Regions from separate parts of the Microbacterium sp. NPDC058389 genome, predicted to be linked through region 2. Evidence: predicted binding sites of a transcription regulator. Region 2 holds the regulator's gene; the other holds the start of a gene.
What was found. The regulator LexA, encoded in region 2, represses DNA repair genes until DNA is damaged. The targets are predictions, from matches to a motif close to TCGAACANNTGTTCGA.

Region 1: a site for LexA is predicted at 6,839-6,854, ahead of ACFWJ8_RS08575 (Rv2578c family radical SAM protein). Genes of this name have one in related genera too.

The regions. Positions count from the first base shown of each region.
Region 1 is NZ_JBHXJQ010000005.1:722-15,723, forward strand. It holds gene ACFWJ8_RS08545 (hypothetical protein) at 1-24, opposite strand, end outside; gene ACFWJ8_RS08550 (cellulase family glycosylhydrolase) at 105-1,523, shown strand; gene ACFWJ8_RS08555 (glycosyl hydrolase family 18 protein) at 1,678-3,468, shown strand; gene ACFWJ8_RS08560 (TetR/AcrR family transcriptional regulator) at 3,590-4,249, opposite strand; gene ACFWJ8_RS08565 (alpha/beta fold hydrolase) at 4,320-5,258, shown strand; gene ACFWJ8_RS08570 (hypothetical protein) at 5,323-5,682, shown strand; gene ACFWJ8_RS08575 (Rv2578c family radical SAM protein) at 5,703-6,830, opposite strand; gene ACFWJ8_RS08580 (D-alanyl-D-alanine carboxypeptidase family protein) at 6,951-8,231, shown strand; gene ACFWJ8_RS08585 (acyl-CoA dehydrogenase family protein) at 8,400-9,563, shown strand; gene ACFWJ8_RS08590 (PIG-L deacetylase family protein) at 9,665-10,477, opposite strand; gene ACFWJ8_RS08595 (ROK family protein) at 10,550-11,698, opposite strand; gene ACFWJ8_RS08600 (extracellular solute-binding protein) at 11,900-13,195, shown strand; gene ACFWJ8_RS08605 (carbohydrate ABC transporter permease) at 13,195-14,088, shown strand; gene ACFWJ8_RS08610 (carbohydrate ABC transporter permease) at 14,085-14,912, shown strand; gene ACFWJ8_RS08615 (6-phospho-beta-glucosidase) at 14,953-15,002, shown strand, end outside.
Region 2 is NZ_JBHXJQ010000007.1:25,618-40,619, reverse strand. It holds gene ACFWJ8_RS11275 (prolyl oligopeptidase family serine peptidase) at 1-845, opposite strand, end outside; gene ACFWJ8_RS11270 (methylenetetrahydrofolate reductase) at 1,116-2,075, shown strand; gene metE (5-methyltetrahydropteroyltriglutamate--homocysteine S-methyltransferase) at 2,172-4,502, shown strand; gene ACFWJ8_RS11260 (hypothetical protein) at 4,564-6,111, opposite strand; gene lexA (transcriptional repressor LexA) at 6,227-6,907, opposite strand; gene ACFWJ8_RS11250 (LysM peptidoglycan-binding domain-containing protein) at 7,170-7,541, shown strand; gene ACFWJ8_RS11245 (histidinol-phosphate transaminase) at 7,597-8,691, shown strand; gene hisB (imidazoleglycerol-phosphate dehydratase HisB) at 8,688-9,296, shown strand; gene hisH (imidazole glycerol phosphate synthase subunit HisH) at 9,293-9,961, shown strand; gene priA (bifunctional 1-(5-phosphoribosyl)-5-((5-phosphoribosylamino)methylideneamino)imidazole-4-carboxamide isomerase/phosphoribosylanthranilate isomerase PriA) at 10,039-10,785, shown strand; gene ACFWJ8_RS11225 (SseB family protein) at 10,769-11,560, shown strand; gene ACFWJ8_RS11220 (pyridoxal phosphate-dependent decarboxylase family protein) at 11,645-13,030, shown strand; gene ACFWJ8_RS11215 (DUF1844 domain-containing protein) at 13,049-13,465, opposite strand; gene infC (translation initiation factor IF-3) at 13,674-14,324, shown strand; gene rpmI (50S ribosomal protein L35) at 14,395-14,589, shown strand; gene rplT (50S ribosomal protein L20) at 14,622-15,002, shown strand, end outside.

The DNA of each region.
Region 1 (15,002 bases), on a different contig from region 2:
AGCGGGGGGTGTCTTCGTCGGCACCGGTCGATGATAGCCTCCGATGCGCGCGGGTCCCTACCCCCGGAGGCCCGCGCCGGCCCCGTCGGAGAGGACGGTCTCGCATGCTCGGTCCGCGCGCCATGCTGGCGATCGCTCTCGGCGCCCTGGTCGTGGTCGGCGGCGCCGCAGCCGCGTTGCGGACGCCTGGTCCGGCATCCGTCTCGTCCTTCGTCCAGGACGACGACGGTCGCACGATCGTCGCGAACGGGTTCAACACCGCGTCGAGCTCGAAGTCGGCGCCCGACGGCATGCCGGCGTTCACCGAGGACGACCTCGACGCCGAATATGCCGACACCGGTACGGACTTCGTGCGGTTCCTGATCTCGTGGCGCAAGGTCGAGCCGCAGCCGGGGGAGTACGACCAGGACTACCTCGACGACGTCGCCGAGCGCGTCGGCTGGTACGCCGACCGCGGCTATCACGTGATGCTCGACATGCATCAGGACCTGTGGAGCGGCGCGATCACGCCGAGCGGCGACACCGGCAACGGCGCGCCCGAGTGGGCGACGTACATGGACGGGCTGCCGGTCGCGGACCACGACATGTGGGAGCTGTACTACCTCGAGCCCGGTGTCATCCGCGCGTTCGACAACTTCTGGAACACCACCGGGGAGCACCCGGAGCTCGCCGAACACTACGCGAACGCGTGGCGCGCCGTCGCCGAGCGCTTCGCCGACGAGCCCGCCGTCGTCGCCTACGACCTCATGAACGAGCCCTACGGCGGCACGGTGCAGGGCCCCGCCTTCGAGGCCGGACCGCTGACGTCGCTGTACCAGCGCACCGCAGACGCGATCCGCGACGTGGATGCCGACACGTGGGTGTGCGTCGAGCCCCAGGCGCTCGGGTTCAACTGGGGTCTGCCGACGGGGCTCGGCCGCATCGACGACGCCCGCGAAGGCGATCCGCGCATCGCGTTCTGCCCGCACCTGTACCCGTTGCCGATGGACCTCGGCGACGGCTTCTCTGGCATCAGCCGCGACCTCGTGACGGGCACGGTGTCCGCGTGGGCGTCCAACACGACGCGCGCCGCCGAAGCGCTGGGCGGCGTGCCGGTCATCCTCGGCGAGTTCGGCCTCGACACCACCCTTCCGGGCGCCCTCGACTACGTCGATCTCGTCTACCGCACCGCGGACGCGGCGGGGATGGGCGTCGTGTACTGGTCTCGCGATCCGGGCAGCTGGGGGCCGTACGAGTCCGACGGCACGCCCCGGAACCTCGTCAGCACGATCGATCGCCCGCACCCGCGTGTGCTGGCGGGACCGGTGTCGTCCTGGACCGTCCGCGACGGCGAGCTCGTGCTGCACCTCGACGGCACGGGCGACCCGGGCGGCACGAGCGAGGCGTACCTCCCCGCCGACCGGTTCCCGCAGGGCGGTGCCGTCGAGGGCGGGGAGGTCGTCGAGTGGGATGCCGCCACCCGCGTGCTCGCCTTCACGATCGACCCCGGCGCCGAGACCGTCACCATCACGCCGGCGCGCTGACGCCGGGGCGACGGGCGGCCGCGGGCGGCGGCATCCCTTCTCCGCTCTTCCGGTGGGCGGGCGTTCGATGCCAGAATTGTGGGCAGGGCATTTGTTAGGACGGTTACCTAATTAAGCGGACCGGATGCCCGACCCCACAACCGAAGGAGCTTGTGTGTCCAGACACCGAAAGCCGGCCCTCACCGCCGCCCTCACCGGAGCCGTCACCGGTGCGCTCGCCATCGGCCTGCTCGCCGCGCCGCCCGCCGTCGCTGCGAGCGAGGACTCCACCCCGACCACGACGATCAACGCCTACCGCAACGTCGGCTACTACGGGCAGTGGCGGGCCACCGGCGAAGCCCAGGCCACCGTCAAGCGCGTGTTCGTCGACGGCGGCGTGGGCGCCGACCTCACCCACCTGAACTACTCGTTCGGCAACATCGCGGGTGACCAGGCGGCCCTCGACGCCGCCCGCGCGGCGGGTGCCAAGGGGCTCGACGGCGTCCAGCCGTACACGTGCTTCATCTCCGACACCCCCGCCGCCGGTCCGGGTCAGACCGACACCGCCGGCGACGCCGACAGCGACTTCCTGCACGCCTTCACCGCCGACCAGTCCGTGCTCGGCATCGCCGACACGGCGAAGCAGAAGCTCGCCGGCAACTTCAACCAGCTCGCACAGCTGAAGCGCCTCTACCCCGACCTCAAGGTCAACGTGTCGCTCGGCGGCTGGTCGTGGTCGAAGTCGTTCTCGAAGGCCGTCGCGACGCCCGAGAGCCGCTCGGCGCTCGCCGGCTCCTGCATCGACCTGTACATCCGCGGCAACCTGCCGGCCATCGCCGGGCGCGGCGGTGCGGGTGCGGCGGCCGGCGTGTTCGACGGGTTCGACCTCGACTGGGAGTGGCCCGGCGCTCCGGACTGGGCGCAGGAGGTCGGCAACACCGTCGACCCGGTGAACGACAAGGCCAACTTCCTCGCGTTCGTGAAGGAGCTGCGGGCGCAGTTGAACGCGGTCGAGGCCCAGACCGGTCGCGACTACGAGATCTCGGCGTTCCTGCCGGCGGGTCCGACCCAGATCGCGGCCGGCGGCTGGAACGACCCGGAGCTGTTCGAGTACCTCGACTTCGCCAACCTGCAGGGCTACGACCTGTGGGGTTCGTGGACTCCCCAGACCGGACACCAGGGCAACGTGTACGGCGACCCCGCGCACAACTGGGGTCTCGGCCTCGACACCGTCGTCGCGTCGTACGTGAACGCCGGCGTCGACCCGTCGCAGCTGAATCTCGGTCTCGCCGCCTACGGCCAGGGCTGGTCCGACGCCGAGGCGGCGCCGTGGACCGCCTCGGGTCCGGGCCTCACCCAGATCACGTGGGACCAGCTGAAGGCGCGCGACCTCGAGATCCACCACGAGTCCACCGCAGACGGCCGCTTCAACGCGACGTGGGGCTACGACGCCGCGAACCGCCAGTTCTGGTCGTTCGACGACGAGACCGCGGTCGCCGAGAAGGCGGCGTGGGCGATCTCGAAGGGTCTCGGCGGGGTCGACTTCTGGGAGGTCGGCAACGACGTCGCCGGCGACCTCCCGGCCGCCTCTGCCGACGTGCTGCGCGCCGCGGCGCCCGGTCCGGTCGCAGGAGCGGCCAAGCTCGACTGCGCGGCGACCCCGTCGGCGGCCGCGGCGCCCTGGAACGCCCGCACCACCTATCGCGGGGGCGAGCTCGTGTTCCTCGACGGACGCGTGTTCGAGGCGCAGTGGTACGCGAAGGGCGACCAGCCCGGCGCGTCCGCGAAAGGCCCCTGGAGCACGCTGACCGCGTGCGGCGTCGATCCGGCGACGGTGCAGGGCTGGTACGCCGACCGCATCTACGACAAGGGCGACCAGGTCGTGTACAACGGCACGACCTACACCGCCCAGTGGTGGAGCCGCAACGACGTTCCCGGAGGCAAGCACAGCCCCTGGAAGCGCTGAACCCCACCCTCGCCACGCGGCGGGCGTCCCCGCGGGGGGCGCCCGCCGCGTGCGTTCGATCATGCGCCCTGAGCTCGGGAACGATGGATGCCGGGCGCCCGGCATCCACTCGGCCGCGGTGTCAGGCGGCCGTGGAGCCGATCGTCTCGATGAGCGCAGGGTCGCCGCCGAGCGCGAGGAGCCGTGACCGGAGGGCGATCTCGGCGCGTTCGTAGGGCTCGACGCTTTCGTGCAGCAGGGAGCGCGTGTTCGCGGACTCGAGCAGCGAGACGAACTCGAACGTCAGCTGGCGGGCGTCGTCGAGCAGCGGCAGTTCGCGGGCGGTCATCGCATGCCCGAGGCTGGCGGTGAGGTAGTCCTCCCACTCCTGGTCGGCGGCCACGATGGCGTCGCGCACCGCGCCGGGCTTGGCGGCGAACTCGACCGACGCCGCGGCGAAGAAGCAGCCGCCGCGGAACACGCGCTCGCGCGAGTAGGTCAGCCAGTCCGTGAGCAGCGCGCACACCCGCGCGAGCCCCCGAGGTGTCCGGGCGCGTGCGGGAGTGGTCACGGTGTCGATGAACACGTCGCGGGCCGCGGCGACGGCCGCCAGCTGCAGCTGCTCCTTCGAGCCGAAGAGCGTCGCGATGCCGCTCTTGCTGTGGCCGGAGGCATCCGCCAGCCGTCCGATCGTGAGGCCGTCGAGGCCGTCGACCGTCGCGCTCTGCACGGCGTGGTCCAGCACGACGCGCCGCGACTCGTCGCCGCGGACGCGACGCCGGTCGATCGGGGCTTGTGTCACGCTCCGAGGTTACCGTACGATCGTTCGTATTCATAAGTACGATCGTTCGTATTCTTCGGATCGGAGCATCATGAATCCCGCACTCCGCCTGCCCGCCGCAGCGGTCCGCACCGCCGGCGCGGTGTCGCCCCGCCTCGGCGCCGCCGTCGCGATGCCGATGTTCGCGCACGTCGCGAAGCCTCGCCCCGTGTCCGACGACGACGCCCCCACCATGTCGCTCGCGCGCGGCCGCACCATCCGCATCCCGGGCATCGACCGTCGAGGCGTCGACGTCGCGGTCTACGAGTGGGGCCGCGGCCCCCGCACCGTCGTGCTGTCGCACGGCTGGCTCGGGCGCGCGAGCCAGTTCTCGGCGCTCGTGCGCGAGCTCGTCGCCGAGGGCTGCCGCGTCGTCGCGTTCGACGCCCCGGCGCACGGCGGGTCGGGCGGGCGGCGCACCTACCTCCCCGATTGGCTCGCCACCTATGCCGAGCTGCAGCAGCGGTACGGCGGCTTCGACGCGATGGTCGGCCACTCGTTCGGTGGCCTGGCGACCCTCGTCGCCACCGCCGGGGAGGTGGAGGCCGCACGCGCGGTCACGATCGCCGCCCCCGCCGATGTCGACGAGCTGTTCCGCGGCTTCCAGCGCATGCTCGGGCATTCCGATGCCGTCAGTGCGGGCCTGCGGGAGCGGTTCGCCGCCCGCTACTTCCCCGGAGACCCCGACCCGTTCTCATGGCTCTCGACCGTGCGTCGCCCGTTGCCGGCCGGCGCGCCGCTCCTCGTCGTGCACGACGAGGGCGACCGCGTGGTGCCGTTCGGCGAGTCGGGGCGGATCGCCGCGGCGAACCCCGGTGCGGCCGTCCTGCCGACGACGGGCCTCGGTCACAACCGCATCCTTGCAGCGGATGTCGTGCTCGATGCCGTCGTGGAGTTCGTCACGGCAGAGGTGGCCCGCCACCCCGTCTCACCGACGACCGAGGCTGCCGCACCGCTGACGTCGCGGGCGGAGCCGGTCGGCGTGAGCTGAGTCGCCGGTCGATTCGTCCCGCGCACCGGGAGGCGAGCAGCGCCCGGTACGGCAGAATCGAACGGTGCTGAAACGGCGACGCGAAGAGGTGCTCACGACTGCCGGAGTGATCGCCGCGGTGGTGCTGCTGCTGGTCGGGCTCGCTGTGGCCGGGCTGTGCGCAACGCTGCTGGTGCAGATGGTCATCGACAGCATCGGGCCTCTCGACACGGTCGGCATCGCCCGGCCGACTCCGGCCTGGATCGCGATCATCGGTCTGGGCATCGGCGTCTTCGCCGGCATCGGCTTCGTCGTCGACAACGGCGGGTATCTGATCCGTGCCGCACGCGGCGTGCTCCCGCGACCTGCGGGCGACGAGCGTGCCCGCCGCGAGCAGGCGCGTCGCAAGGCATCGCAACGCCTGCGCCGAGAGGCGCGCCGATAGGGCCCGAGCTGTAGCGGGCGTCAGAACAGCCGGGTGGATGCCTCCTCCGCCGCTCTGCGAGCCCCCGGGTTCGCGGCGCGCGGCCCTGCTGCCGCACGTCCGCGGGACGTGGTGACGATGGGCGGTGCCGCCCGGGCGTCGGCGCGCGACGCCAGTCCCGCGACCGGACCGCCGCGCACGTTGTCGTCCTCGGCGTGCCCGTCGAGCCCGTGCACGCGCAGCAGCGGGCGCACCCGCTTCGCGAGCCACGACCGGTACGCCTTGGGGGCCGTCGCCGTCGCACCCGGGTAGAGGCCTCGGTACGACGAGACGAGCTCGGGATGCCGCTCCGCGAGCCACTGCAGGAACCACTGCTTCGCGCCCGGGCGCAGATGCAGCGCGCCGTACACGACGCGCACCGCGCCGGCATCTTTGATGCGCGTGAGTGCGTGGTCGATCGCCGCGATCGAGTCGGTGAGGTGCGGGATGATCGGCATCAGGAACACCGTCACGCGGAACCCCGCCTCGGTCGCCGCCCGCACGGTCTCGAGCCGCGCCGTCGCGTTGGGCGTGCCGGGCTCGATGAGGTGCTGCAACTCGTCGTCGAACACCGCGATCGACATCGCGAGAGACACGTGCACCTCGCCGGCGGCCTCGCGCAGCAGTGGCAGGTCGCGTCGCAGCAGTGTGCCCTTGGTCAGGATCGAGAACGGCGTGCCTGACTCGGTGAGGGCCGACACGATGCCCGGCATGAGCTTGTAGCGCCCCTCGGCCCGCTGGTACGGGTCGGTGTTCGTGCCGAGCATCACCGGCTCGTGCTGCCAGCTGCCGCGCCGCAGCTCCTTGCCCAGCACCTCTGCCACATTGATCTTCACGACGACCTGGGTGTCGAAGTCCCGCCCCGCGTCGAGCTCGAGGTACTCGTGCGTCCCCCGAGCGAAACAATACACACACGCATGAGAGCAGCCCCGGTACGGGTTGACGGTCCAGTCGAAGGGCATCGCGGAGACGCTCGGCACGTGGTTGAGGGCGGACTTGCACAGCACCTCGTGGAAGGTCACACCGGCGAACTCGGGAGTGGTCACCGAGCGCACCAGACCGTTGAGCTGTTCCATGCCGGGCAGGGCCGCGGCATCCGCCACCCCCAGTTCCTGCCCCTGCCACCGCATGTCTCCATGAGAACAAAGCTTCGAAGTTAAGTCAAGACACCGAGTCATCAATATCGAACACCACGCGTGCGGATGCCGTCCGCCTGGCCAAATCGGGCGGTCGCGGCCAGAATGGCAGACGTGACGGAGCCTGGCGGGCTCGCCACCCCCCGAGCCGCCCCCGAGACTCGTCGCGCCGCCCGAGCGATGCGCGAAGAGGCAGAACGTCGTGCCCGCGCGGCCGGGCACGTGGTCGGCGAGGATCCGATCCGCCGCGCCTCGTTCGATGCCGAACGCGCCGCGGCCGAGGCGGTCTCGTCCCCGCCCGCCCCCACCGACACGGTGCCCCTGTTCACCGTCGACACCGCGCCCGTGCTGACGATCGGCACCGGGCCGGCGGCATCCACCGCTCCGCTCGTCGAGAGCGCCGCCGCCCTGCCGCCCTCCGAACCGCTGGACACCCTCGTGACCGAGGATGCGACCCCGGCCCGTCATGTGCGGCCACGCCGGCTCCCGCGGCGCATCGCGCTCGTCGCGGGGCTGGCGACAGGCGCCGCGCTGCTGCTCGGCTCGTCGGCCGCCGTGACCGCGATGATGGCGCCGCCGGTCGAGTCGCCCGACACCGCGCTCGCGCTCACCGTCGCGCCGCCCACGATCCAGCAGCTGCCCGTCCCCGAGGTGAAGGAGTCGCCGCCCGCGGCGGACCTCTGCACGCTCTCGACGTTCACGACCGCGCTGCAGGCCGGCGACGACGAGGGGGCGGTCGTCGCCGCGGGCGGCGGCGAGGCGTTCCGTGCGGCCGTCGTCGAGGGCCGCGCGCCGTGCGTCGACCTGAGCGACTCGTCGCGCATCTGGACCGTCCTCGACAAGCACCGTCCCGCCAGCCCCGTCGACTATCGACCGGGAAGCCTCGTGCTGCCCGACGGCGTCCGCAACATCGAAGGCGGGGCGCTGCGGGCCGACGCGGCCGGTGCACTCTCGGCGATGGTCACCGCGGCGCGCGACGCGGGTGCGGGCGAACTCGCGCTGGAGAGCGGGTTCCGGTCGTACCAGACGCAGCAGGTGACGTACGGGCGGCACTTCGCCGAACGAGGCGAGCGGGCCGACCTCGTGAGCGCCCGGCCGGGCTACAGCGAGCATCAGCTGGGGCTGAGCGCCGACGTCGTGGCGTGCGCGGGGAGCTGCACGGGCCTCGACGAGCTGGCGGCATCCCCTCAGGGGCAGTGGGTCGTCGATCACGCGTGGGAGCACGGCTGGATCGTGCGGTACGTGGAGGGTGCGACGCCCGTCACCGGCTACACGCCCGAGCCGTGGCACCTGCGGTACGTGGGCCCGGAGCTGGCCAAGGCGTACCACGACGGCGGCTGGACCTCGCTCGAGGAGTTCTTCGGGCTCGAGGCAGCGCCGAACTACCTCAACTGACCGAGCGGCGGCCGGCTTGCGGCTGGGCCCACGCCCCCGAGGCTCCGGGCGACGCGAAGCGGCGACTGGAGAAGGGGTGGGGACCATTCGGTGAAACTGAGTACCATTCCTCTTGGGATTCAATCTCTACCGCCTCAGTGCAGACGGCAAGACGAGAGGAAGGCGCACATGGAGCGCGACATCTACGACGAGGACCACGAGGCGTTCCGCGACGTCGTCAAGGAGTTCATCAAGCGCTACGCGTCCGAAGAGAAGCGCAAGCAGTGGGATGCGGCCGGCGAGATCGACCGCGCGACCATGCTCGCGGCGGGCGAGGCCGGCATCATCGGCCTGAGCGTGCCCGAGGAGTTCGGCGGCGCCGGGATGCTGCAGGACTACCGCTTCCGCTCGATCGTTCTGGAAGAGACCATCGGCGCGGGCCTCGGCTCGCTGGCCGGCGCCCTCGGCATCCAGGACGACCTCGCGGTGCCCTACGTGGTCCACATGGGCACGCAGGAGCAGAAGGAGAAGTGGCTGCCGGGCATGGCCACCGGTGAGATCCTCGGCGCCCTCGCCATGACCGAGCCGGGTGCCGGGTCGGACCTCCGCGGCATCAAGACCACCGCCAAGAAGGTCGACGGCGGCTACATCGTCAACGGCGCCAAGACCTTCATCTCGTCGGGCAAGACCGCCGACATGGTCGTGACGTTCGTGAAGACCGGCGAGGGCAATCGTCCCGACGCCTTCAGTCTGCTGATCCTCGAGGACGGCATGGAGGGCTTCGACCACAGCAAGAAGCTCGAGAAGATGGGCTTCCACGGCTGGGACACGGCCGAGCTGTCGTTCACGGACGTCTTCGTGCCGGAGGAGAACCTCATCGGCGGCAAGGAAGGCCTCGGCTTCATCCAGCTCATGATGAACCTGCCGCTGGAGCGCCTGTCGATCGGCGTCGCCGCAGCGGCCGCCGGCGAGGCCGCGTTCGCCTGGACCCGCGAGTACGTCCTCAGCCGCGAGGCGTTCGGTGAGCGCATCGCCGACTTCCAGAACACGCGCTTCAAGCTCGCCGACATGGCGACCACGGTCGACGTCATGTGGGCGTACACCGACCGCGCGATGATGCTCTACAAGGACCAGAAGCTCACGGCCGAAGAGGCTGCGAAGGTCAAGTTCTGGACCACCGACCGCGAGGCGGAGCTGCTCGACGTCGGCGTGCAGCTGCACGGCGGCTACGGCTACATCACCGAGTACCCGATCGCCCGCGCCTACCTCGACGCCCGCGTGCACCGCATCTACGGCGGCACGAACGAGATCATGCGCGACCTCGTGTCGCGCCAGATCGTCGGCAAGCGCTGACCCCGGACGGGCGCCGAGCCCGTCGAAGGGCTGTGAGCCAGTAAGGCTGGATGCCGCCGCCCGGAGCCCTCGCGAGGGCCCGGGCGGCGGCGTCCGTCGTCTCAGCCGTGCAGCAGCGCGTCGGCCTCGGCGACGGTCAGCGCGCGGCCGTACGGCGCGATCTCGAACGACTCGGCGTAGCGGATGCCGCCGGCGGCGTCGCCGTACGCCCGCTGCAGTGCGGGCACGGCGCCGGCGGGGGTCTCGAAGTATTCGCTCCAGTGCGTGAGGATGAACGCGTCGACCGCGGCCCGGTCTGCGGCATCGGGGGCGACGAGGTCGCGCTGCGCGGGGGCGAACTCGAGGAACTGCGACGCGTGCGCCGCGCACGCGTCGAGCTTGCGGTCGAGCACCGGCGTGATGTCGACGGCGACATCGTGACGGTGGCGGTCGACCGAGCCGTAGTCGATCATCCGCAGCACCGCGGGGCGCTCGGCCAGCGGCGGGATGTCGCGGCACGGGTTGGGCAGCGACGTCAGGCCGACGACGGAGCGCACGAGCTTGGCCGCGAGGCGGTTGTCGTTGTGACCAGGACCCTCGTCGGTGAAGGTGAGGACGAGGTCGGTGCGCCACTGGCGGATGACTCTCAGCATGCGCTGGCGCAGCTCCTGCGTGTCGACCATGTCGCCGTCGTGCTCGTCCCACACCTCGTAGTCGGCGAGTCCGATCGCCTCGGCCGCCCGGTACGCCTCGGCCAGGCGCCGGCGCACGAGGTCGTCGGGCGCGAGCGTGTAGTGGCCGGCGTCGCCGTTGGTGGTCGAGAGCACCTTGACGTGGTGGCCGCGGTCGGCGAGGAGAGACAGCGTGCCGGCGGCGTACTCCTCGGCCTCGTCAGGGTGCGCGACGACGACGAGGACTTTCAGATGACGGTTCATGGGGGCCTTTCACGAAGGAGAGAGCGCGCACGACGGCGCGCGACGAGGGTCGCTGGAGGGGCCGGCGGCGGCTCAGCGTGCCGGGTCCGGCAGGACGACGTCGGCCATGCTGCCGGCGTCGACCAACCGGGCCCGGGCGCTGAGCTGCGCCAGGTGCACCGCGCCGCGCACCTGCGCGCGGGCGCCGAGCTCGGCGCACACGACGTGCGGCCGCTCGTGGGGGAGGTAGGCGAGCGCGTCCTCGACGGCGCTCGCGAGCGTCGCTCCGCCGGCGTCGGCGACGGAGCCCGCGAGCACGACCAGCTCGGGGTCGAGCAGTGCGATGACCGATGACAGCACCGCCGCGATCCGTGCGGCCGTCTCGGCGGAATCGTCGCCGATCGCGTCGATGGATGCCGGTCCCAGCAGCTGTTCGACGAGCATGCCGCCTCCGGGCACGGCCCTCCCGCGGGGCGTGCTGCGATCGGCCTCGCCGCCGAACGCGGGAGCGACGATCGTGCCGATCTCGCCCGCGGCGCCGTGGGGACCGAGCATCAGCACGCCGTCGCGTGCGTAGGCGACACGCGTGCCGGAGCCGACCCAGAGGAGAGCGACCGAGGAGCTCTGCTGCGCCGAGCCGTACGCGGTCTCGGCCGTGAGGGTGAGGGCGACGTCGTTGGCGGTCTGGACCGTCGCGCCGGCGAAGCGGTCGCCGACGAGGCCGATGAGGTCGATGCCCACCCACGGGTCGAGGCTCCGTGCATAGCGGAGGATGCCGGTGTCGGGGTCGATCGTGCCGGGCAGGCCGATGGCGATGTCGCGCACCTCGTCGAGCTGTGCGATGTCGCCGACGGCGCGCGCGACGACGTCGTGCACGGCATCGACGGCGGCGGCGGCATCCGCCACCGTCCGGTCGGACTCGGCGACGCCGATCGTCTCGCCCTGCAGATCGCACACCTCGGCGGTGAGCAGGCCGGCGCGCACGGTGACGCCGGCGACCAGCGCGGCGCGCGGATTGACGCGCCACACCGCGGCCGGCGGACCGGAGCGGCTCGGGCGCTCGCCGGCGCGCTCGATGACGCCGGCCGCCTCGACGCGCAGCAGCAGGCGGGCGGCGGCGGGCTTGGACAGGCCCGTGTGCGCTTCGATCTCGGGGCGGGTCATGGCGCCGTGCTCGAAGAGCGCGTCGATGACCGCGCCTTCGTTGAGGGTGCGCAGGACTCGCGGAGTTCCCGACTTCATCAGGACAGATCCTGCCAGATGCGACGCTCGCGGCGTCTGGATGCCGTCACGGTGGTGCTCCTTCGTGGTCCGGGCTGTTGACAAATATGGGTAACGTCAGAGACAGTATCTGCCGGAGACAGTTGCGTCAACGCACGCACCACTCATCCGAAAACCCGAACCGCCCCACGTCGACGTGGGCGATCAGAGGAAGGAACCTCGATGAAGACGACCCTTCGCCCGGCGCTTTTCACGGCCATCGCGGCCGTGGGACTGCTGGCGGCAGGGTGCTCCGGCACCCCCGCGCAGTCCGCGGCGTCCGACGACGCCCCGCTCACGATCTGGCTGATGGCCGGCGGGCCCGGTGAGACCGACATCATCGACGACATCAACGCGACGTTCGCCGAGGAGTACCCGGACGTCGAGGTGACCGTCGAAGTGCAGCAGTGGGACAACATCACCACGAAGCTGACCACCGCGCTCGCGTCGGGCAACGGCCCCGACATCGTCGAGATGGGCAACACGCAGACGCCGCTGCAGACCTACTCGGGCGGACTGCTCGACATCACGGCCGACCGCGACAGCTTCGAGGACTCCGACACGTGGCTCGAGGGCCTCGCAGCGCCGTCGGAGTACGACGGCAAGCTGTACGCGGTGCCGATGTACGGCGGCACGAAGATCGTCATGTACAACAAGGCGATGTTCGCCGAGGCGGGCATCACGGAGCTGCCGCAGGACCTCGACGAGCTCAAGGACGTGTGCGCACGACTGAGCCAGACCTTCGGCAGCACGCCGAACTTCTCGGGCTTCTACATGCCCGGCCAGTACTGGTTCTCGGGTGCGCCGTTCGTGTTCGCCCTCGACGGCGAGCTCGCCGCCGAGGACGACGGCGCGTGGGAGGGCGGTCTGTCGACGCCCGAGGCGCAGGAGGGCCTCGCCGCCTGGCGCGACTTCCAGAACAGCTGCTCGACGCCCTCGTCGGTGGGCGTCAACACCAACAACCCCGACCAGGCGCAGGTGTTCGCCGACCGCGGCACGGCGATCATCTCGGCGCGCGGCTGGGAGCCCGCGTCGGTGGTCGAGAAGAACCCCGAGCTCGCCGACCAGCTCGGCTTCATGCCCATGCCCGGGTTCGAGACCGGCACGCCGCTGCCCGTCATCGTGTCGGGGTCGACGATCGGTATCTCGGCTGCGACCGACAACCCCGAGGCCGCGAAGGCGTGGCTGCGCATCATCACGGGCAAGGAGATCCAGACGCGCCTCGTGCTCGAGCAGAACCAGCTGCCGATCACGCCCGCATTCATGCCCGAGAGCGGTGCGACGCCGTTCATCGAGGCGAGCGTCGAGGCGTCGAAGTACAACAAGGCGCTCCCGGCGGTGCCAGGCTGGGCGACGCTGGAGACCGAACGCTACAACGAGCAGTTCTTCTCGAGCATCGCGGCGGGCGACGACGCGGCGGCTGCTGCGAAGACGTACGACGCGCACGTGGCCGACGTCCTGAACAGCACGGGCAACTGATGCGGGCCGACCGGCGGCTGGCGTACGCGCTCATCGCGCCCGCCGTCCTCATCCTCCTGGCGATCCTCGCGTATCCGATGGCGCGCCTGATCCTGCTGTCGTTCCAGCGGTTCGACTCGCGGTCGCTGTTCACGGGTGAGGCGCCGCTGGTCGGCTTCGACAACTACACGCGCGTCCTCACCGACCCCCAGTTCTGGGAGGTGCTGGCGCGCACCGCGGGCGTCACGATCGTCACGGTGCTCGCCGTGATGGTGGCCGGGTTCGCCCTGGCCCAGCTGCTGCGCAAGGCGGCAGGCTGGGCCAGGGTGACCCTGCTGGTGGGGCTCGTGCTCATCTGGGCGATGCCGATGGTGTCGTCGGCGATCATCTGGCAGTGGATGTTCCAGCCGCAGTACGGCGTCATGAACTGGATCCTCACCCGGCTCGTGATCTTCGGCGATCTGTCGGCCCACAATTGGTTCGGCAACACCTTCGAGGCGCTGACGATCATCATCGTCATGGTCGTCTGGAAGGGCCTCCCGTTCGTCGCGCTGACGCTCTACGCCGGCATGACGCAGATCCCCGAAGAGCTGTACGAGGCCGCGGCGCTCGACGGCGCGCGGGCCGGCGCGATCACACGCAACATCACCGTGCCGATGCTGGCGCCGATCATCGGCGTGCTCACGACCCTCCAGGTCATCTGGTCGGTCAACTCGTTCACGCCGTTCTGGGTGCTCACCCAGGGCGGTCCGGCCGGCGGCACGACGACCCTCTCGATCTACGCGTACGTCAAGGCCCTCAGCGCCAACGACTACGGCGCCGGCGCGGCGATCTCGATCCTCACCGTGCTCATCCTCTCGACGTTCGCGATCGTGTACGTCCGTCGACTGTCCGCGCAAGGAGAAATCTCATGAACTCGCGCCGCTCGCGCACGTGGGCGTCGGTCGCCGCGATGATCGTCCTCGTCGTGATGATCTTCCCGGTCTACTGGATGTTCGCGACCGCCTTCAAGGCCCCCGGCGACGTGCTGTCGGCGACGCCGCAGTTCTTCCCGTGGCCCATCAGCCTCGACAACTTCACGCGGGCGCTCGGCGGCGACGACTTCTTCGTCTACCTGCGCAACTCGCTCACGGTGTCGCTGTCGACGGTCGTGCTGGCGATGGTGGTGGCCGTCGGCGCCGCTGTCGCGACCGCGCGGTTCACCTTCCTCGGCCGCAAGGCGCTGCTCGTGGTGCTGGTCGCGGTGCAGATGATCCCGGGCTCGGCGATGATCATCCCGCTCTATCTGATGCTCCGCCAGATCGGCGGGCTCGACTTCATGCCGGGCCTCGTGCTGACGTACCTGACCTTCGTGCTGCCGTTCACGGTGTGGAACCTGCGTGGGTTCGTCGTGAACCTGCCGATCGAGCTCGAAGAGGCCGCCATGATCGACGGCTGCAGCCGCTTCCAGGCGATCGTGCGGGTCGTGCTGCCGCTGCTCGCGCCCGGCATCGTCGCGACGTCGATCTTCGCGTTCATCAACGCGTGGGACGACTACCTGTTCGCGTACGTCCTGATGCGGTCGCAGCAGAACTACACGCTGCCGGTGTGGCTGGTGTCGTTCTCGACGTCCAACCAGATCGACTACGGCGCCACCATCGCGGCGTCCGTCATCTTCTCGCTCCCGGTGCTGGTCTTCTTCCTGCTCATCCAGCGGAAGCTCGTGTCGGGGCTCACCGCGGGCGCCGTCAAGGGCTGAGCGCCGGCATCCACCCTCGAGAACCAACTAGGAGAACGACATGAAACTGGCCATCGTCGGCGGCGGGTCGACGTACACCCCCGAGCTCAT
Region 2 (15,002 bases):
GCCAGCAGACCGTACCAGCGGGTGCCGAGCACCCACAGCGCGCCGCCGGTGTCGGCATCGGCCGGGGCGACGGGCGTCGGCGCCGCGCCGGCGAGGTCGGTGCGCCACAGGTTCCACCGGCCCGTCGGGTCGTCGGCGAACACGAGGGCATCGGCGTCCGCCCATTCCGGCTGCAGCGGCGACGACGCCCCGCCTGCGGCCGTTCGCCAGACGACGACGCGTCCGCCGTCGAGCGCGCCGACCCGCAGCTCGGCGCTGTCCCACGCCATGTACGGGTGGTCCCACGCGATCCACGCGAGGTGGGCGCCGTCGGGCGACAGCGCCGGATGCGCCACGAAGTCGCTCCCGGCGACGAGCGAGGTCGGGCCCGAACCGTCCCGGGCGATCTCGACGATGTCGCGGGCGGGCACCGCTCCGCCGGCCGTGTGGTCCTCGCGCACGGCCAGCAGGCGGCCATGCTGCAGCGACAGTCCGCCGTAGCGGACGTCGCCGGCCTCGGGCGTGAGCGCGACCGGCGCGGCCGCGCCCGCGTCGAGACGCCACACACGCTGGTCGGCCTTCTCGACGAAGTACAGCGTGCCGTCGTCGTCTGCCGTCCACGAGGCACCGCCGTACTCGTGCACGCGCGAACGGGCGCTCCAGGGCGCGGGCAGAACGTCGACGACGGCGCCGGCCTCGGCCCGCCGTACGCCGGAGCGACCCGCCTCCTCGGCGATCGACTCGCCCCACCACGCGTCCTCGCCGACGAACCGGGCGCCCTCGATGCGGGCGGACGTGGCGGACACCTCCGCCGCGGTGAGGGGGGAGATCCAGCTGCCGTAGGGGGTGGGGGCGGGTGACGTCACGCTCCCCACGCTACGACGTCCCGGCGTCGCGCGCGGCGAAACAGAACGTCACAGGCGTCGAGGCCCGTGCCGCATCCGCTACGGTGGACGCATCGTCGCCCGGTCGTGACCGGGCAGGAGCGACAGCCGAGCCCGGCACCCGCCCGCGATGACACCCCTCCGCCCGTGCCCCGTGCAGGCGGCGAGAGAGCGGTGCCGCGGCCGACCGGACTTTCTCGCATCGGCCCAGCCCTGTCCCACCGATAGCACTGTCCCGCCGGAGAGCACACGATGCCGATCGACCTGAGCACGCCACCCGTGCCGATCTCGTTCGAGGTGTACCCCCCTCGCACCGAGGCGGGGTGGCCGGCGCTGCACGAGACCATCCGGCACCTGGCATCCGTCGATCCGCGCTTCATCTCGGTGACCTACGGCGCCGGCGGCTCGACCGGCGGGCGCTCCCTCGAACTGCTCACGCACATCCTGCGCGAGACCGACGTCGAGCCGCTCGCCCACCTCACGTGCGTCGGGAACACGTGGTCGGGTGCGAACGCCCTCATCCGGGAGTTCCTGGATGCCGGCATCACGAGCTTCCTGGCCCTGCGGGGAGACCCGCCCGTGGGTGCCACGCAGGGCGATGCGTTCCTCGGCGACCTGGAGAGCTCGGCGCAGCTCGTGCAGCTCATCGACCGCGTGCAGGCCGAGCGGGAGCCGTACGCCGAGGCACCCATCCCGGGCGTTCCCGGCGCGGTGCGGGTCGACCGGCGACCGAAGGTCGACATCGCGGTGGCCGCGTTCCCCAACGGCCACCCGCGCTCGCGGCACGCGACCGAGCACATCGACGCGCTGCTGGCCAAGGAGGCGGCGGGGGCGACCCTCGCCATCACGCAGCTGTTCTTCGAGGCCGACGACTACCTGGGGTTCGTCGCCGCGTCCCGGGAGGCCGGGGTGACGATCCCGATCCTGCCGGGCGTGATGCCGATCACGTCGCCCGCGCGGCTGCGGCGCACGCTCGAGCTCACCGAGGTCCCGCGCCCAGATGCGCTCGCCGCGGCGCTGGAGGCCGAGGAGACGCCTGAGGGGCAGCGCGCCGTCGGCGTCGCCCATGCCGCCGCACTCGCCCGGGCGGTGGTGGACGGCGGTGCGCCCGGCATCCACCTCTACGCCTTCAACAACCACGACACGGTGCTCGCGGTGCTCCGCGACGCCGGGATCGTCGCCCCCGTCCGAATGCCCGACGCCGTCCGCTGAACCGGGCGCCGCATCCCGTCGGGCGTCCGACGGGTCTCTTCGGCGACCCCTGGAACACCCCCACGCCCACTGATCGACACCGAAAGAGAGAGCACGATGACCGACTCACGCACCCCCTTCCCGCACGGCACGATCCTCGGATACCCCCGCATCGGACGCCGGCGCGAGCTCAAGCGCGCCGTCGAGGCGCACTGGGCCGGCACGATCGACGAGGCGACGCTCGAGACCACGGCCGCCGAGCTGCGCCGTGCCGCGCGCGCCCGGCTCGCCGAGCTCGGACTGGGCCGCGACGACTCGTCGATCCCCGAATCCTTCTCGTACTACGACCAGGTGCACGACGCCGCGGTCGCCGTGGGCGTGCTGCCCGAGCGGTTCGCCGCACTCCGCGGCGCCGACGGAAGCATCGGCCTCGGCGCCTACTTCACGGCCGCGCGCGGTGCCGGCGAGGACGCGGCGCTCGAGATGACGAAGTGGTTCGACACGAACTACCACTACCTCGTGCCCGAGATCGGCCCCGAGACGACGTTCTCGCTGTCGAGCGACCGGTTCGCCCGTCAGGTCGCCGAGGCGAAGGCGGACGGCTACACGACGCGCCCCGTCGTGGTCGGGCCGGTGACGCTTCTCGCGCTGGCGAAGGCCGCCGACGGCGCACCCGAGGGCTTCGCGCCGCTCGACCGGCTCGACGACCTGCTGCCCGTGTACGCCGAGCTGCTGGCGTCGCTGCGCGCCGCGGGTGCCGAGTGGGTGCAGCTCGAGGAGCCTGCGCTCGTGAGCGAGAGCCTCGCGGCGTCGTCGGACGAGCTCGCGGATGCCGCCGCCTGCGCCTACGCGGTGCTCGGTGCGGCCGCCGACCGCCCGCGTGTCCTCGTGGCCGCCGGCTACGCCCAGCTGTCGCCGGCCGCATGGACGGCGCTCGCAGCGGCACCCGTCGAAGCCGTCGCGATCGACCTCACCCGCGGCGCCGTGCCGCCGGCGGTTCCGGGGCTGGAGGGCAAGACCCTCGTCGGCGGCGTCATCGACGGTCGCAACGTGTGGCGCGGCGACCTCGCCGGCGCCTGGGCGCGTCTCGATGCGCTTCAGGGGCTCGGCGCGGCGCAGGTGACCGCCGGTACGTCGACCTCGTTGCAGCACGTGCCGCACGATGTCGAGGAGGAGGGCGCGCTCGACCCCCGGCTCGCGTCGTGGCTCGCGTTCGCCGATCAGAAGACGGCCCAGGTGGTCACGCTGGCCACCGGCCTCGTGCAGGGGCGCGACAGCATCGCGGAGGCGCTGGATGCCGCATCCACCGCTCTGGCGGACCGGCACGACGCTCCGGGCGTCCGCGACGGCGCCGTGCGCAACCGGGTCGCCGGGCTGGGCGCCGGCGACTTCGATCGTGGCGACTACGACGAGCGCGTCGCGGCGCAGGACGCGGAACTCGGTCTGCCGCTGCTTCCCACGACGACGATCGGCTCGTTCCCGCAGACGGGCGATATCCGCCGGGCGCGTGCGCGTCACGGCCGCGGCGAGCTCACCGTCGACGAGTACGAGGGCTTCCTGCGCGACGAGATCTCGCGCGTCGTCGCGCTGCAGGAGGACCTGGGACTGGACGTCCTGGTTCACGGCGAGCCCGAGCGCAACGACATGGTGCAGTACTTCGCCGAGCACCTCGACGGCTTCGCCGTGACGCAGCACGGCTGGGTGCAGTCGTACGGCTCCCGTGCGACCCGTCCGTCGATCCTGTGGGGCGACGTCTCGCGTCCGGCGCCGATCACGGTCGACTGGTCGGTGTTCGCCCAGTCGCTCACCGACAAGCCCATGAAGGGCATGCTGACGGGCCCGGTCACGATTCTCGCGTGGTCGTTCGTGCGCGACGACCAGCCGCTCGGCGACACCGCGAACCAGGTCGCCCTGGCGCTGCGCGACGAGATCGCAGACCTCGAGGCCGCCGGCATCCGCGTGATCCAGGTCGACGAGCCCGCGCTGCGCGAGCTGCTGCCGCTCAAGCAGGCGGACCAGCCGGCGTACCTCGACTGGTCGGTCGGGTCGTTCCGGCTCGCGACGGCCGGGGCGGCGCCCGCCACGCAGGTGCACACGCACCTGTGCTACTCGGAGTTCGACGTCGTGATCGACGCGATCGCCGCGCTCGATGCCGACGTCACCTCGATCGAGGCGGCCCGCAGCCGCGGCGAGGTGATCGGCGACATCGCCGCCTCCGGGTTCGCGGCCGGCATCGGCCCGGGCGTCTACGACATCCACTCGCCCCGCGTGCCCGCGGTGGCCGAGATCGGCGCACTCCTGGACCGCGCGGTCGACGAGCTGTCGCTGCGCCGCGTCTGGGTCAACCCGGACTGCGGGCTCAAGACCCGTGGATATGACGAGACGGTCGCGTCGCTGCGGAACCTCGTGGCCGCAACGACGGATGTGCGCGAGCGTCTCAACGCCTGACGCCCGGACATGACGGGAGGGCCGGTGCGACTGCACCGGCCCTCCCGTTCGCGTATCGGCGTCAGTCGCCCTTCTTCGGACGAGGGGGATCCGCGTCCGCGCCCGACGACGCGCTCGCGGCGGGCGAGGCCTCGAGGTCGGGGAGCGGGACGGTCTCGGCATCGGGCGAGGGGAGCGGCAGCGTGTCGTTCGCGTCGCCGTCGGCCTCACTCGTCGCCGACGACGCGGCGGCGGCATCCTCGTCCGGGGCTGCTTCGGCCGGGACGACGGGTTCTTCACCGGGGCGGCGCTGCAGCAGCTCGAACAGCCACCACACCAGCAGCCACACGATGAGCACGAGGAACACCTCGCCGACGCTCAGCGGGCGCAGCAGCATCAGCCACACGATGGCGAGCGCGCCGAGCACGATCCGGACGAGCACGCGCTGTGCGAAGAGCCACGATCCGACGCGGCCGGTGTCGACGCGATGCGCCCGGAGCGAGCGGCGCAGGCCCGCGTTCACCGAGGCGACACCGCTGCGGGTCGCACGCGCGCCGCGCCAACGTCCCGAGGTCCACGCGATGACGGCGATCACGACGCCGAGCAGCGTCAGCACGACGGCGGTGTCGCGCATGGCCGAGGTCACCTGGTCGTAGATCGAGGTGAGCGCGCCGGCCGAGACGCCGAGCTTCGGGGCGCTGAGGGCCAGCACCGATCCGGCGACCCCGAGGGTGATCGCGAGGATGCCTGCACCCGCGGCGATGCCGACGCCGGTGCCGAGCACCGCCGTCGAGCGGCGACGGGCGATCAGGATGCCGGCGATGAAGAGAACGAGCGCGACGATCGGCGTCCACCAGCCGACAGCCACGGCGAGGTTGTAGACCGTGCCGACGATCGTGAGCGCGTCGCTCTGGGCCACCACGATCGTCTGGTTGATGACGGGGATGGACGAGGCGAACCCGACCCCGTTGTCGACGAGTCGCTGCTTGACCTCTTCGATGATCGGTCCGAGCTGGATCCCGACCTCGCCCTTGTCGCCGATGACCACGGCGCCGTCCGACGTGCCCCCGGCGGCGACGGCCGCGAGAGAGCGGTGGCTCGCGCGCAGCGCCGTCTCCCACACGTCCGCGAAGGCGTCCGACTGCACGAGCTTCGTGACGGTGGTGTCGATCAGGCCCTGCACGCCCTGGATCGCCGGCTCGCGCAGCAGGTTCAGGGCGGCGAGGGCCCGCGGGGGGAGGTCGAGCTGCTCGAGGCCGTCGAACAGGTCGTTCGTGATCCCTTCGATGTCGACGGAGTCCTCGATGGCCGTGGTCACCTGGTCGACGACGAGCGCCTGCACCTGCGGGTCGTCCGCGAGCGGGGCGAACGTCTCGACGAACCGGGTCTCGTCGACGAGCTCGACACGTGCCCACGCCGACACGATCGACACCGGCACGAGGATCGACGCGATGACGATGCACAGGGCCGACAGGAACGCTCGCCAGCGCGAGCCGCGCGCCCCTCGGGGCTCGTCGCCCGGGCCGCCCGAAGGGGTCTCCGCCCGAAGCCGGGCGTTCTCGGCCTCGAGCGCCTCCAGGCGTGCTCGAAGCTCGGCGGTGTCGTCTGCGGTCGTCGCATCGGCGGTCATTCCCCCCTTATAGCGCCTGGGGGTGACATCCCGCCACCTGCCGCTCCGCACGTGGCCGAACCGTGCGTCGCGCGTCGTCGCGCGCCTCGCCGACCCCGGCGCGCGCGGGCCGGGGTCACACGGCCCGCAGGACCGCCACGACCTTGCCGAGGACGACGGCCTCGTCGCCGAGGATCGGCTCGAACGCCGAGTTGCGCGGCAGCAGCCACGTGTGGCCGTCGCGCTGTCGGAACGTCTTGACGGTCGCCTCGCCGTCGAGCATCGCGGCCACGATGTCGCCGTTGTCGGCCGTCGCCTGCGAGCGGACGACCACCCAGTCGCCGTCGCAGATGGCGGCGTCGATCATCGATTCGCCCGCGACCTTCAGCATGAACAGATCGCCCTTCCCGACGAGCTGACGCGGGAGCGGGAAGATCTCCTCCACCTGCTGCTCGGCTGTGATCGGCACGCCCGCCGCGATGCGCCCGACGAGCGGCACGAGGGCGGCATCGCCCAGTGCCGGCACCGAGTCGGCCGGATTCTCGGTGGAGGTGCCGGGCAGATCGATCAGCACCTCCATGGCGCGCGTCTTGCCGGCGTCGCGGCGCAGGTAGCCGCTGAGCTCGAGCTGGTTGAGCTGGTGGGTGACGCTGGACAGCGACTTCAGGCCCACGGCATCGCCGATCTCGCGCATGCTCGGCGGGTAGCCGTGACGGGCGATCGAGCGCTGGATCACCTCGAGGATCGCGAGCTGCTTGTCGCTGAGGCTCTTGCGCCGTCGGGTCTGGGGCTTGTCGCGCCCGGCCGCGTCGCTCATGTCCGGCTCCGTCCTGCGCTGCGTCGTCGAGCGCTGTTTCTTCGAATGTCGGAGGCCCGTGGTGGGGTTCTCTTATCGAAACCGTATCCGGATACGCGCGCGGAAGGGAACAACCCGGCCGCGTGTCGCGTTCGAGGGATGAGCACCGGAATCGACTGTTGACACAACTCAGAATCGAAGATAGCTTCGGAAGAGAGGTTCGGATTCCCCGCTCCCGGCCGAGCGGGGAATGCGAATCTCTCCCCAGCAGGAGGAGAAGAGCATGACTGCGATCAGCTTCCCGACGTCCGTTGCGACACCGGTCCGCACGACGCGCCTGCGGTTGACCGTGCGCGGCCGCCGCGTGCTGGCGCTGCTCGCCGCCCTGCCTGCGCTCATCGCCCTGGGGGCGGCCATGGCACTCGGAGGCGGAGCCGCGCTCGCCTCACTCGAGGGCGGGGCGCCGGCCGACTCGTTCGAATCGGTCATCGTGTCGGCGGGTGATTCGCTGTGGTCGATCGCCGAGGAGGTCGCGCCCGGCCACGACCCGCGCGACGTCGTGGATCAGATCGCCCGTCTGAACGCCCTGAACGGCGTCGCGGTCCAGGTGGGGCAGCAGCTCGCGATCCCTGCGCAGTTCACGGAAGGCCGCTGACGCTCCACGTCGCGCTTCGTCACGCGGGGGAGGCCCGGTGCTGCACCGCTCTACCATGGGAGGGGTGAGTGCACGTCTCGAAGACCTCCCTTTACGCGCCGACCTCCGCGGCCAGACGCCGTACGGCGCGCCGCAGGCAGCCCTGCCCGTCGCCCTGAACGTCAACGAGAACACCCATCCCGTGCCGCAGGACGTGGCGGACGACATCCTCGACGCGATCGCCCGTGCGCTCCGCGACGTCAACCGGTACCCGGACCGCGAATTCACGGCGCTCCGCGAGGGCTTCGCCGATTACCTCGGCCACGGCCTGACGCGCGATCAGATCTGGGCGGCCAACGGCTCGAACGAGGTGCTGCAGCACATCCTGCAGGCCTTCGCGGGTCCGGGGCGCACAGCGTTCGGGTTCTCACCGACCTATTCGATGTACCCGCTCCTCACGCGAGGCACAGGTGCCCGATGGGTGCCGGGGACACGGGCCGACGACTACACCGTGAGCGCGTCGGACGCCGCGGCGCAGGTCGCCGACGCCGCCCCGGACGTCGTGTTCCTGTGTGCGCCGAACAACCCCACCGGCACGCCGCTCGGGCTCGACGTCGTCGAAGCGGTCTACGACGCGACCGACGGCATCGTGATCGTCGATGAGGCGTACTTCGAGTTCGCGCCGGCAGACGCCCGCTCCGCGCTGACGTTGCTGCCGGGGCGCGAGCGCCTCGTGGTGTCGCGCACGATGAGCAAGGCGTTCGCCTTCGCCGGAGCGCGTGTGGGCTACCTCGCCGCGGATCCCGCGCTCGTCGACGCGCTGCGCCTGGTGCGGCTGCCGTACCACCTCAGCGCCCTCACGCAGGCCGCCGCGAGCGCCGCGCTGCGGCACGCGCCCGTCATGCTGGGCATGGTGGACGAGATCGTGGCCCAGCGCGACCGCATCTCGGCCACCGTGGAGGCGCTCGGATACACCGCGCACGATTCCTGGACGAACTTCGTCCTGTTCGGCGACGTCGACGACCCGGCCACGACGTGGCGTGCGCTGTACGACCAGGGCGTGCTGATCCGAGACGTCGGGATCCCGCACCACCTGCGCGTCACGGCGGGCACCGCCGACGAGACGACAGCGTTCCTCGACGCCCTCGCCTCGGTAGGATCGGCCGCATGAGCGCCGCACCCCGTACCGCCTCTCTCCGGCGCGCGACCAGCGAGTCGACCGTCGAGCTCGAGCTCGACCTCGACGGCACCGGCCGCAGCCGCATCGACTCGACGGTGCCCTTCTTCGACCACATGCTGACCGCGTTCGCGAAGCACTCGCTGACCGACCTCACGGTGCGCGCGTCGGGCGACACGGACATCGATGCGCACCACACCGTGGAAGACATCTCGATCGTGCTCGGTCAGGCGATCCGCGAGGCGCTCGGCGACAAGTCCGGCATCTCGCGCTACGGCGACGCCCTTGTCCCGCTCGACGAGGCGCTCGCGCAGGCGGTCGTCGACATCAGCGGGCGCCCGTACCTGGTGCACACCGGCGAGCCGGCCGGCTTCGAGCACCACCTCATCGGCGGGCACTTCACGGGTTCGCTCGTGCGGCACACGTTCGAGGCCATCTCGTTCAACGCGGCGCTCACCGTCCACGTGAACGTGCTGGCGGGCCGCGACCCGCACCACATCGCCGAGGCCGAATACAAGGCGTTCGCGCGCGCATTTCGCCAGGCCAAGGCGCTCGATCCGCTGGTCGTGGGCATCCCGAGCACGAAGGGCGCGCTGTGACCGACGTGGCCGGCGACGGCGGCAAGCCGGTCATCGCGGTGCTCGACTACGGCTCGGGCAACGTGCACTCCGCGGTCAAGGCGCTCATCGCGGCGGGAGCCGACGCGCGGCTCACCTCCGACCGCGGTCTCGTGATGGATGCCGACGGCCTGTTCGTCCCGGGCGTCGGGGCGTTCCGCGCGGTGGCCGAGGCGCTGCGCGCGAGCCGCGGCGACGAGCTCATCGAACGACGCCTCGCGGGCGGTCGTGCTGTGCTCGGCGTGTGCGTCGGCATGCAGATCTTCTTCGAGCGCGGCGTGGAGCGCGCGGTCGACACCGAGGGCCTCGGCGAATGGCCGGGCGTCGTCACCGAGCTCGACGCACCGGTGCTGCCCCACATGGGCTGGAACACCGTGCAGGCGGGGGAAGGCTCCCGGCTGTTCCGCGGCATCGAGGACGAGCGGTTCTACTTCGTGCACTCGTTCGGTGCGCAGAAGTGGCTGCTCGACGTGCAGCCGCCGTTCCCGCAGCCGGTCCTCACGTGGTGCGACTACGGCACGCCGTTCCTCGCGGCCGTCGAGAACGGCCCGCTGTCGGCGACCCAGTTCCACCCCGAGAAATCAGGGGATGCCGGCATCCGGCTGCTGGCGAATTGGATCGACGGCCTCGGCGCGGCTACCCTCTGAACTCGTGCCCGTCCGCGTCGGCGATCGTCGCGCGTGACCCCGTCCGCACGCACAAGACTTTGATCAGCCAGGGAAACATGAACGATTTCGCGTCCACACCCAAACTCGTCCTCCTGCCCGCCGTCGACGTGGCGGACGGCAAGGCGGTCCGTCTCACCCAGGGCGAGGCGGGCACCGAGACGAGCTACGGCGACCCCGTCGACGCCGCGCTGGACTTCGCGCGCCAGGGGGCGGAGTGGATCCACCTCGTCGACCTCGACGCCGCCTTCGGCCGCGGCAGCAACGCCGGCGTGCTGCGCCGTGTGATCAAGCAGGTCAAGGGTGTGCAGGTCGAGCTGTCGGGCGGCATCCGCGACGACCGCACGCTGGAGGCCGCGCTCGAGAGCGGCGCGTCGCGCATCAACCTCGGCACCGCTGCGCTGGAGAACCCGGAGTGGGCGGCCGACGTCATCAGCCGGTACGGCGACGCGATCGCCGTCGGGCTCGACGTCCGCGGCACGACGCTCGCCGCTCGCGGCTGGACGCGCGAAGGCGGCGACCTGTGGACGGTCCTGGACCGCCTGGAGGCCGCGGGCTGCAGCCGCTACGTCGTCACCGACGTCACGAAGGACGGCACGCTGAAGGGCCCGAACCTCGACCTGCTGCGCGAACTGACGACCCGCACGCCGAAGCCGATCGTGGCTTCGGGGGGCGTGTCGAGTCTCGACGACATCGCAGCGCTGCGCGACCTCGTGCCGCTGGGCGTCGAGGGTGCGATCGTGGGCAAGGCGCTGTACGCCGGTGCGTTCACGCTCGCCGAGGCGCTGGATGTCGCCGGACACTGAGCCCGGCGCCGGCGCGCACCCCCACCACGGCGCCGACTCCGCCGGCGTCCCGTGGGAGGGTCGCAGCTTCCACAGCAACCCGCATGCCGCAGACGACGGCTCGGCCGACCCCGCGCTGCTGGCCGCGCTGACCGCGTTCCGCGCCGGCGAGGGGACGCAGCGCGAGGTGGTCGACGCGTACCGTTCGGCGCGCCTGCTGATCCCGCTGATCGCCGACAAGGGCGACCACGGCATCGGCCCGCACGGCCTCGAGGTCGACAAGACGCAGGAGCTGTCGATCGTGACGGTCGCCGCTCCCGACGGCCGGCGCGTGCTGCCGGTGTTCACGTCGGTCGACACGATGCGGCGATGGGATGCCGCAGCCCGGCCGGTCCCGGCGGACGGCGTCCGCACCGCGCTTGCGGCGGCGGCCGACGACACCGACCTCATCGTGGTGGACCCCGGTTCGGAGACCGAGTTCGTCATCCGCCGGCCCGCGGTCTGGGCGATCGGCCAGGGCACGGCGTGGGAGCCGAGCTTCGTCTCGCCCGAGGTGGTGGCGGGCCTGCACAGCAGCATCGGCGGCGAGCTCGCGGTCATCGATCTCGTCGTCGAGTCCGGGGATCCCGAGGCGCGGCTGCGCGGTCCCGAGCTCGTCGTGCGGCTGCAGCTGATGCAGGGGCTGGAGAAGGACGAGCTCGACGCGGTGCTCGCGCGCCTCGCCAAGCGCTGGGCCGCCGACGACCGCATCGCGGTGCTCGTGGACTCGCTCGTCGTGAAGCTCGTCCGCGCCTGACGCGCGCGCCCGAGACAGACGAGGCCCCGCGGGCATAGAGTCCTCCTGTCTCGCGACGGCAGAAGTCGCAGGGAGGTCGCACCGATGCACCCCGATCCCGACGTGTTCGCGCGCGCGCTCGACGCCGCGGCGGATTCCGCCCGTTCCTGGCTCGCGGCCCTCGATGAGCGTCCGATCCCGCCCAGAGCCGGCATCGAGGACGTGAAGGACGCGCTCGGCCGCGAGCTCGCCGACGACGCGACCGACGCCGAGGCCGTCGTGCGCGACCTCGCGATCGCGGTGGAACCAGGACTCATGGGGATGCCGAGCGCGCGCTTCTACGGCTGGGTCATCGGCGGGACGCAGCCGGCCGCCCTCGCGGCCGACTGGCTCGTCTCGGCGTGGGACCAGAACACGGCGCTGCGTGCCGTCACGCCGGGCGTGGTGGCCGCGGAGGAGCTGGCGGGGGAGTGGATCGTCGACCTGCTCGGGCTGCCGGCCGGCTCTGATGTCGGCTTCGTGACCGGTGCGACGGTGGCGAACTTCACGTGCTTGGCGGCGGCGCGCGATGCGGTACTGCGCGACGTCGGCTGGGATGCCTCGATCCAGGGGCTCGCGGGCGGGCCGCGCGTGCGCGTGATCGTCGGTGAGGAGCGCCACGACACCGTCGACCACGCGGTGCGCATGCTCGGCCTGGGCGCACCCGTCGTCGTGCCGGCCGACGACCAGGGGCGCATCGACGTGGCCGCCCTCGAGGCGGAGCTCGCGGTGGACCACGGCCCCACGATCGTCGTGCTGCAGGCCGGCAACCTCCACTCCGGCGCGTTCGACGACTTCGGCCCCGCCATCGCCGCCGCGCACCTCGCCGGCGCGTGGGTGCACGTCGACGGCGCGTTCGGGCTGTGGGCCGCGGCATCCCCTCGCTCCCGTCCGCTGGTGGCCCACGTCGAACGGGCTGATTCGTGGGCCACGGACGCGCACAAGACGCTCAGCGTGCCCTACGACTGCGGCATCGCGATCGTCGCGGACCCGGCGGCGCTGCGCGCCGCGATGGGAATGACCGCGACCTACCTCAGCCGCACCGCGAGCTCCGACCACGCCGATCCGCACGACCGCGTGCCTGAACTGTCGCGGCGGGCGCGCGGCGTGCCGACGTACGCCGCGCTGCGGGCGATGGGGCGCGACGGCGTCGCCGCGCTCGTGGACCGGCTGACGGATGCCGCCGCAGCCCTCGCCGCCGGACTGTCGCGGCTTCCGGGGGTGGAGGTGCTGGGCGACGTGGTGTTCACGCAGGTGTGCGTGGCCCGCGCCGACGACGCGGCGACCGACGCGTGGGCCGATGCGCTGCGGGCGGACGGCGTCGCGTTCGCGTCGTCGTCGCACTGGCACGGGCGGTCCGTGCTGCGGTTCTCGGTCAGCAACTGGGGGACGGATGCCGCGCAGGCCGAGCGCACGCTCGGCGCCGCGGCATCCGCCCTCGCACAGGTGTGACGGCGAACGCCTGCCGGGTCAGTTGACCGGGCCGGTCCACTTCTCGCCGGGACCCTTGCCGATCGGGTCGGGGATGACGGAGGCCTCTCGGAACGCGAGCTGCAGCGAGCGCAGGCCGTCGCGCAGCGACCGCGCGTGCATGTCGCTGATCTCAGGCGCCCCGGCCGTGATGAGTCCTGCCAGCGCGTTGATGAGCTTGCGCGCTTCGTCGAGGTCGGTCTGCGTCTCCGGATCGTCGGCGAGCCCGACCTTCACGGCGGCCGCGCTCATGAGGTGCACCGCGGCCGTGGTGATGACCTCGACGGCCGGCACGTCCGCGATGTCGCGGGTGGCGGAGGCCGCCGCGCGTTCCTGCTCCTCCCAGCGGGCCTGACGTTCGGCGTCTACCGCCACAGTGCTCGTCTGGTCGCCGTCCTGGTCTCGAATCGTGTCCACGCCGTTCTCTCTGATAGACTGCTGCGGTCTCCGGTGCGTTCTGCACCGGATCGGAAAGTGGATCACATCCCACCCGCGCTTGCCGTTCCAGGCTACCGGGTCATGCACTCCGCCCCGACCGCTTGCGGAAGGGGTAGTTCAGGGTGCGAGAGCCGGCGCTCGCGTCGTGCCGGGTGGAATGCGTGACTCTTTCCGCGAATCCATCCGCATGAAGGAGTTCCGCATCAGCGATCCCCGCACCAACGACCGCATCCGGGTGCCCGAGGTCCGCCTCGTCGGCCCGAACGGAGAGCAGGTCGGCGTCGTCCGCATCGAGGTGGCGCTGCGCCTGGCTCAGGAAGCCGACCTCGATCTCGTCGAGGTGGCCCCCAACTCGAAGCCGCCCGTGGTCAAGATCATGGACTACGGCAAGTTCAAGTACGAGGCCGCGCAGAAGGCCAAGGAAGCGCGTCGCAACCAGGCGAACACCGTCCTCAAGGAGGTCCGGTTCCGTCTGAAGATCGAGGCTCACGACTACATCACCAAGCTCAAGCGCGCCGAGGGCTTCCTCCAGTCCGGCGACAAGGTGAAGGCCATGATCCTGTTCCGCGGTCGCGAGCAGTCGCGTCCCGAGCAGGGTGTGCGTCTGCTCCGCAAGTTCGCCGAGGACGTGGCCGAGTTCGGCACCGTGGAGTCGAACCCCACGATCGACGGACGCAACATGGTGATGGTCATCGCACCGCACAAGAACAAGTCCGAGGTGAAGACCGAGCAGAACGCTCAGCGCGCCGCGAACAAGGAGGCCGCACGGTCCGCCCGCAACGGCGCACCGGCGTCCGAGACCCCGGCCCCCGAGGCCGAGGCAGCCCCGGCCGAATAAGGCCCCACAGACTCCCGCACCGCGGGATACCGACTCCCGCCTGCGCGGGATGGAAACGAAGGAAGAAGAGATGCCGAAGCAGAAGACCCACTCGGGCGCCAAGAAGCGCTTCAAGGTCACCGGCAGCGGGAAGCTCATGAAGCAGCAGGCGAACCTTCGCCACAACTTCGAGGGCAAGTCCAGCCGCCGCACCCGCCGTCTGTCGCAGGAGCAGGTCCTCGCTCCCGGTGACGCCAAGGTCGCCAAGAAGCTCCTCGGTCGCTGAGCGCGCCGACGCACGAATAGGAATACAACGAAATGGCTAGAGTCAAGCGGGCCGTCAACGCCCACAAGAAGCGTCGCGTCATCCTCGAGCGCGCCTCGGGTTACCGTGGTCAGCGTTCGCGCCTGTACCGCAAGGCGAAGGAGCAGGTCACCCACTCGCTCGTCTACGCGTACCGCGACCGTCGCAAGCGCAAGGGCGACTTCCGCCGTCTGTGGATCCAGCGCATCAACGCCGCTGCCCGCCAGAACGGCATCACCTACAACCGCTTCATCCAGGGCCTCGGCCTCGCGGGTGTGCAGGTCGACCGCCGCATGCTCGCCGAGCTCGCGGTGAACGAGCCCAAGACGTTCGCGTCGCTCGTCGAGACCGCCAAGAAGGCTCTGCCCGAGAACGTCAACGCTCCCAAGAGCGCC